DNA from 2 places in the Rhizobium laguerreae genome. Region 2 is predicted to be linked to the other one. Evidence: predicted binding sites of a transcription regulator. Region 2 holds the regulator's gene; the other holds the start of a gene.
What was found. Region 2 encodes LexA, which represses DNA repair genes until DNA is damaged. Its sites were predicted from a motif close to TGTTCNNNNTGTGTTCNG; they were not measured.
Positions count from the first base shown of each region.

Region 1: the regulator LexA is predicted to act here: its motif matches at 1,807-1,824, upstream of HFO71_RS01950 (putative DNA modification/repair radical SAM protein).

Region 1 covers NZ_JAAXQT010000001.1:400,615-404,483, reverse strand. Annotated here, with positions in the region: gene HFO71_RS01955 (UdgX family uracil-DNA binding protein) at 1-569, opposite strand, end outside; gene HFO71_RS01950 (putative DNA modification/repair radical SAM protein) at 569-1,801, opposite strand; gene greA (transcription elongation factor GreA) at 2,055-2,531, shown strand; gene HFO71_RS01940 (glycosyltransferase family 4 protein) at 2,559-3,617, shown strand; gene HFO71_RS01935 (dicarboxylate/amino acid:cation symporter) at 3,692-3,869, opposite strand, start outside.
Region 2 covers NZ_JAAXQT010000005.1:208,225-212,093, reverse strand. Annotated here, with positions in the region: gene HFO71_RS17460 (ComEC/Rec2 family competence protein) at 1-1,509, shown strand, start outside; gene lexA (transcriptional repressor LexA) at 1,490-2,209, opposite strand; gene HFO71_RS17450 (VOC family protein) at 2,408-3,304, shown strand; gene kdsA (3-deoxy-8-phosphooctulonate synthase) at 3,301-3,869, shown strand, end outside.

The DNA of each region.
Region 1 (3,869 bases), on a different contig from region 2:
CTCATCGTCAGCCGCTCGCCGTCCCAGGCGGCTGATCCCTTGGGTGTGGCGATCAGCCAGTCCATGTCGGTGAAGCGCCGTTGGAAGAAGGGCGCTGTACGCCTGACGATATGGTGATCCGGCTCGAACCAGGCGAGGAATTTTCGACGATCCGCCGATACCGCACCAACCTCCTTGAAGCGGACGAAGGCCGTCATCTTGTGCGCGTCGCGCCGAACGTTTTTCGCCATCAGCCTGGCACGGGCGACGTCCTCGTCGGAGGCCACTTCAAGCAATTGCCGGTCCATCTGCAGCCGCCAGAGCAGACGGTAAAGCAGGGAAAAGCGCGTGGGATCGGAATGGCAGAGAACCGTTTCCGCAAGCTCGATAAAGGCGGGTGGCACCGTCATCGGCCTTCGTGCAGCAGCAGGTGCCGGCGGCATCGCGTCGTGTTGAAACGCAAACCCGGACTCAGCACGTTTTTCGCGCCACTCTATCCCCTCCGGCGATATGCCGGCGGCCGCGAAGGCGCGTGCGGCATCACGCCATTCGGCAAGCTCCCCGCGTCCTGCCAGCACGACCCGGCGCATCACAGCAACGACAATTGTTCGGGTTGCGGTTCGAACATAGCGCGAAGGTCGGGGCGGTCGATCAATCGGCGCGGCGACCAGCCTTCCGCCGAGATGAAGGACTGAACCTTCTTGATCGAAACGCCGAGCCGCTGAAGATCGTCGAGCCGCAACCGGCGAAAACGCCGCGCCGAAACGATCGATTTGACTGTCTTGGTGCCGAGACCGGGCACACGCAGCAACCGCTCGCGCTCGGCCTTGTTGATATCGACGGGAAATTCGGCCCGGTTGGCGAGCGCCCAGGCAAGTTTGGGATCGAGGCTGAGATCGAGCATGCCTCCCGCCTGGTTCGCGGTGATCTCGTCGATGCCGAAACCGTAGAATCGATAGAGCCAGTCGGCCTGATAGAGCCGGTGCTCGCGCATCAACGGCGGCTTGATCAGCGGCAGATTTTTCGACGAGTCCGGGATCGGGCTGAAGGCGGAATAATAGACGCGCTTCAGGCCGTAGCTGCTGTAAAGCCGGCCGCTGGTCGCAAGGATCGTTGCGTCGTTCGCGCCATCGGCGCCGACGATCATTTGCGTGCTCTGACCGGCCGGCACAAAACGCTCACGCTTCTTCGTCCGCAGCGTCGGTTCGCCCGCGGCCTCGATCTTCAGCCTCAGATCCCCCATCGATCGCCTGATATTGGCAGGCTTCTTTTCCGGCGCAAAGCGTGTGATGCCGTTATCCGTCGGCAATTCGATATTCAGCGACAGCCTGTCTGCATGAAGCCCCGCTTCCTCGATCAGACGCGGTGAGGCCTCAGGGATAGACTTCAGATGGATATAGCCGCGGAAATTGTGGCTCACACGCAGTTCGCGAACGATGCGGACCATCTCTTCCATCGTGTAATCGGGCGACCGAATGATGCCGGAGGAAAGGAACAGGCCTTCGATATAATTGCGACGGTAGAATTCCAGCGTCAGCCAGATGACCTCCTCCGGTGTAAAGCGCGCCCGTTCGACATTGCTCGACGAGCGATTGACGCAATAGGCACAGTCGTAGATGCAGAAATTGGTCAGCAGTATTTTCAGAAGCGAAATGCACCGCCCGTCCGGGGCATAGGCATGACAGATGCCGGATCCCTCAGTCGAACCGAGCCCGCCGCTTGCCCGGGAATCACGTTTCACCGTGCCGCTGGAAGCGCAGGAAGCGTCATATTTCGCGGCATCGGAAAGGATGGCCAAGCGTTCTGTGAGCGACTTCTTCATTAGTATGTTCACTATATGTTCTTATAGGTAGAGTCAATCAGGGCGATGTGATTTCTGCCCATTTTCAAGCCGCACCACCCGATATCGGGGCGGGGCGCGTTTCTTTTATGCGAATTTTCTGGAAATCGGCCTTGGCGATCTGCTATAAGCGTCCGACTAAGATTGTGGCACGGTTCCGAAGCTCCCCTTCGGGACCTGTTTTCTTTTGTGTTCGCCGCTGATTGTGCGGATACGAGGATTGAAGGACAGAAAAATGGTTGAAAAGGTACCGATGACACCGGGCGGTTTCGTCAAGCTGCAGGAAGAGCTGCGCTGGCGTCAGCAGGAGGAGCGCCCTCGAATCATCGAGGCTATCGCCGAAGCCCGTGCCCATGGCGACCTTTCCGAAAACGCCGAATACCACGCCGCCAAGGAAGCTCAGAGCCATAATGAAGGCCGCATCAGCGAGCTGGAAGACCTGACGGCGCGCGCCGAGGTCATCGACCTCACGAAGATGTCGGGCGACAAGATCAAGTTCGGCGCCAAGGTGAAGCTAATCGACGAGGACACCGACGAAGAAAAGACCTACCAGATCGTCGGCGACCAGGAAGCCGACGTCAAGGCCGGCCGCATCTCCATCTCTTCGCCGATCGCCCGTGCTCTGATTGGCAAGGAAGTCGGCGATTCCATCGAGGTCAATGCGCCCGGCGGCTCCAAGGCCTACGAAATCCTTCAGGTTTCCTGGGGCTGATCGCCCGCCAGCCGCGAGCCCCCTCCCTTGCCGGATATTCGTGACGTCGAGATTATCGCGCCCAATTTCAAGCGCCGGCTCTCCGGCGTCACGTCGACCATCGTCCAGCTCATCCCGTGCCAGATCCGGCTCGGCATCAAGATCGCGACACTCGGCCCCGGCCTGCCGGAAGACCTGCCGAAACTTAAGGGACGGCAGCTCCTCGGCCTCTGGCGCCCGCCGGCGCGCCGGCGCCAGCGTGTCTGGCACGCCCGCCGCAACAACGAGATGGCCGTCGGCATCCTGCTGCGCCATCTGTTGCGTATGCCGCTGAAGCTTCTCTTCACCTCGGCCGCGCAACGCCGCCACACCGCCTATACGAAATGGCTGATCCGTCGCATGGACGCCGTCATCGCGACCAGCGATCGATCCGGCTCGTTCCTCGACGTGCCGCACGCGGTGATCCAGCACGGCGTCGATCTTGCCTTGTTCCATCCGCCGGAAACTGCGGAGGACGGCATCGCCGCCACCGGCCTGCCGGGCCGCCATCTCATCGGCTGCTTCGGCCGCGTGCGCCATCAGAAGGGCACCGATCTTTTCGTCCAGGCGATGATCGAACTGCTGCCGCAGCACCCCGAGTGGACGGCGGTCGTCTCCGGCCGGGTGACGGCCGAGCACACGACATTTGGCGACAAACTTAAAACGGATGTCGCGGCCGCCGGGCTCAGCGACCGTATCCTCTTCCTCGGCGAAGTGCCTGACATCAAAGTCTGGTATCGCCGCCTGACGCTTTACGTCGCCCCTTCCCGCAACGAGGGTTTCGGCCTGACGCCGCTCGAAGCCATGGCCTCGCGCACGGCGGTGGTGGCATCGGACGCCGGCGCCTATGCCGAGCTCATCGTGACGGGTGAGACGGGCTCGGTCGTCGCTGGCGGCGATGGCGAGGCGCTGACGCGGGCAATCGCGCCCTATATCGCAGATCCCGCTCTGGCGATCGCGCATGGCGAGAATGCGCTGCGACATGTCAGGGCGAATTTTGCGCTGGAGAAGGAAGCAAGTGCGATCGGCGCCGTTTACAACAGCCTTCTCGGCGGCAACCGCGGCTAAAGCGGAAAAGAAAAACGGCCCGCCGGATAGCGGGCCGTTTCAGGAATTTTAGGACTGCGGGACAGTGCGGTCAGTTATTCAGCCGGCTGAAGCCCGGCGGCGGGAGCACTCTCGCCGGTCTGGCCGCCCAGTGCGGCGGCGAGCTGCACCGTGTCCAGCTCGTTTTCCCAACGTGCCACGACGATCGTCGCAACCGCATTGCCGACGAGGTTGGTCAGTGCCCGGCATTCCGACATGAAGCGGTCGATGCCG
Region 2 (3,869 bases):
GAGGCGCTGCGCCAGTCCGGTCTGGCTCATATCATCGCCATCTCCGGTCTCAACATGGCGCTGTCGGCCGGCATCTTCTTCGTCGGCTTCCGGATGCTGCTCAGCCTCTTTCCCGGCATCGCTGAGGCCTACCCGACGAAGAAGATCGCTGCCGCCGGCGCGCTCATCGCCGTCACCGCCTATTTCCTGATCTCCGGCTTTGCGGTCTCTGCAGAGCGCGCCTTCATCATGATGGCCATCATGTTGATTGCGGTCTTCTTCGACCGGCCGTCGATCAGCCTGCGCAACGTCGCGCTCTCCGCTCTCGTCATCATCGCCATTTCGCCGTCCGAGGTCTTGGGACCGAGCTTCCAAATGTCCTTTGCCGCGACATTGGCGCTGGTCTCGGGCTATCAGCTGTGGAAGGACCGGCGCGTCCGCGAAAACGCCTTTCTGAAGCTGCCGATCATCCGGCCGTTCGTTACGGTTGCCGGTTTCTTCGGCGGCGTCTTCCTGACCTCGCTGATCGGCGGTTTTTCAACCGCGCTGTTTTCGATCGAGCATTTTCATCGCCTGACCGCCTACGGCCTGCCGGCTAACCTCGCGACGATGCCGATCATCTCCTTCATCATCATGCCGGCAGGTCTGCTGGCGATGCTGCTCATGCCTTTCGGTCTGGATGTTTGGGCTTGGAAGATCGTCGGATTCGGCCTCGATTTGGTGATCGCGGTCGCAAAGACGGTGTCCGGCTGGGGTGGCAATATCGACGTCGGCCGCTTGCCCGCCTGGTATTTCGCCGTCGCCGTGGCAGGCTTTCTGCTGCTGACGCTGTTCCGCACCCGGTTGCGCCATGTCGGCACATCGATCATCACGGTCGCAACACTCATCCTGTTGCTTCTACCGGGTCCCCGGCCGCCCGATCTGGTGATTTCGGAGGATGGCAGTCTCGTCGCAGTCGTTGAGGCGGCGGCAATGGCTTCCAACCGTGAAAGACCGCCGGATTTCATCTTCGACCAGTGGCAGAGAGCGCTGGTCCGGCCGAGGCATGATCCGCCGAAGATGCTGGATGGTCCTGCTATCCCGCCTGAGGGACAAGACCGCCGCGTCAGGCTTTCCCGCGATCAGCAGAACGAAGCAAGGACCGCGATGCGGGCGGCCGCAGCGGCCGGTGACGCAGACCGCTTTTCCTGCGTCAAGAAGGCCTGGTGCACATCAAGGCTTGGCAATGGTCAGGTGGTAACCGTCATCGACAACGCCGGCTATCTCGGCCCGGCATGCGACGCGGCCGATATCGTCGTGACGTCGGTGCGCCTTCGCTTCAACAATTGCCGCTCAGGTGCGACGCTCTTCACCGGTGAGACGCTGCGCAGGACCGGTTCCATCGAGTTGCGCTTCACGGACACCGGCCTCGAGGTCGCAACCGCATTCGATGCATTGTCGCGGCCATGGATGCGCCATCGCGCCTATGACTGGCGCAGCAACAGTTTTACCGAATCCGGCTTGGCCAATGTCAGTGATAGCGGCGAATGAGACCGACGAGTTTACCCTGAACCTTGACACGGTCCGGCCCGAAAATCCGGGTCTCGTAAGCCGGGTTGGCCGCTTCTAGCGCGATCGAGGCGCCCTTGCGGCGGAAGCGCTTGAGTGTCGCTTCTTCGTCGTCGACCAGAGCAACGACGATGTCGCCAGGACTTGCGGTGCTGCCGTTGCGGATGATCACGGTGTCGCCGTCGAAGATGCCGGCATCGATCATCGAATCGCCCTTGACCTCCAGCGCATAATGTTCCCCGGAACCGAGCATGTCGGCCGGAACGACGATGTCGTGGGTATTGTTCTGGATCGCCGAGATCGGCACACCGGCAGCGATTCGGCCCATGACCGGCACGGAGACCGAGTTGCCGTTGTCGGCGACGGGTTTTGCGGGAGCAGGAGTGGCGACCGGCTGAGGTTTGCCGAGGCTGCCCTCGATGACGCTCGGCGAAAAGCCGCGCCGGGGCTGAATGCTGGGGCTGTAGGCCTCCGGAAGCTTGATGACCTCGAGCGCACGGGCGCGGTTCGGTAGGCGGCGAATGAAGCCACGCTCCTCGAGCGCTGTAATCAAGCGATGAATCCCGGACTTGGAGGCGAGGTCCAGGGCATCTTTCATTTCGTCGAAAGACGGCGGAACGCCGGATTCTTTCATGCGCTCGTGAATGAAAAGGAGAAGCTCCTGTTGTTTGCGCGTGAGCATCGACGTTGTGACCTCGTGATTGAAACAAATCCAGAACAGACACTATATGTTCCATATGTGTTCCGCAAGTAGCTAAATTTCTGTAAAGCTTGGTGCCAACTCGTTGAGATTTTTATTTTCATTCGCCGGATTGGCACAGATCTCTTGCAATGAGGGGCGCGCCGTCGCAGATCTCTTGCCGTTTCCAGGAGGGATATCATGAACGAGCATTCCGCCAAACCGCACCCGCTGGATCATGTCGTGCTGCCGGTCGTCAATATCGATCTGGCGCGCGAGAGGCTCGGCAAGCTCGGCTTCACCGTTGCCGCCGATGCGCGCCATCCCTTCGGAACGGAGAATGCCTGCGTCTTTTTTGCCGACAAGACCTATCTGGAGCCGCTCGGGATTGCGAACGTCGAGGAGAGCGAGGCATCGGCGCGGCAGGGTAATGTCTTCACTGCCCGCAACCAGGCCTTCCGTTTCCGCTGTGGCGAGGAGGGGCTCTCGGGGCTGGCTTTCGGCAGCAAGAATGCCGGCATCGACCATCAGGATTTCGTCGGCAACGGATCGAGCGCTGGCGAGATGCTGCAATTCACCCGGCCGATGACGATGCCGGACGGTTCCGAGACGATTGCCGGCTTTAAGCTGGCTTTCGCCGGCGACCTGCGCGCGCCTGATCTCCTGTTTTTCACCGTCGAGCGCGTCAATCCGCTACCGGCCGACCGCGCGGCGCTGGAGACGCATGCCAATGGCGTCACCGGCATAGTTGAGATCGCGCTTTGCACGCCAGAGCCGGCCGCCTTCGCTGCCTTCGTCGGCCTTGCCGTGGCGCAATCGGCAGTCGAGAAAACCGGTTTCGGCGTCGATATTGCGGCATCGAATGCGAAAATCAGCCTGATGACGCCGGAAGGGCTGGAGGCATATTTCGACATCGCCGTCTCATCCGCAGATCGCGGCCTGCGCGGCCGGGCAATCCTCTTTGCTGTCGCCGATCTTGCCGTGACAGAAGCGCATTTGGCTGCTAACGGGGTGACATACACGCGCAAGAACAATCGCATTCTGGTGAAGCCCGCGCCCGGGCAGGGCACGCTCTTCGCCTTCGAGGAAACACGATGAGCACTGATACGAATTCCGAGGTCAGGATCGGCGAAGGCCAAGGCCAGGTCACCTTTTCCAATACCGGCCGCCTGTCGCTGATTGCCGGTCCCTGCCAGATGGAGAGCCGCGACCACGCCTTCATGGTGGCCGGGACGCTGAAGGAGCTTTGCGCAAAGCTCGGCATCGGCCTCGTCTACAAGAGCTCCTTCGACAAGGCGAACCGGACCTCGCTCTCGGCCGAACGCGGTATCGGGATCGAAAAGGGCATGGAGGTCTTTGCCGACCTCAAGAAGGAATTCGGCTTTCCCGTCCTGACAGACGTTCATACCGCCGAGCAATGCGTGGAGGTGGCAAGGATCGTCGACGTCCTGCAGATCCCGGCCTTCCTCTGCCGCCAGACCGACCTTCTCATCGCCGCCGCCAAGACCGGCCGCGTCGTCAATGTCAAGAAAGGCCAGTTCCTCGCCCCCTGGGATATGAAGAACGTTCTGAAGAAGCTCAATGCCAGCGGCAATCCGAACGTGCTGCTGTGCGAGCGCGGCGCCTCGTTCGGCTACAATACGCTGGTCTCCGACATGCGTTC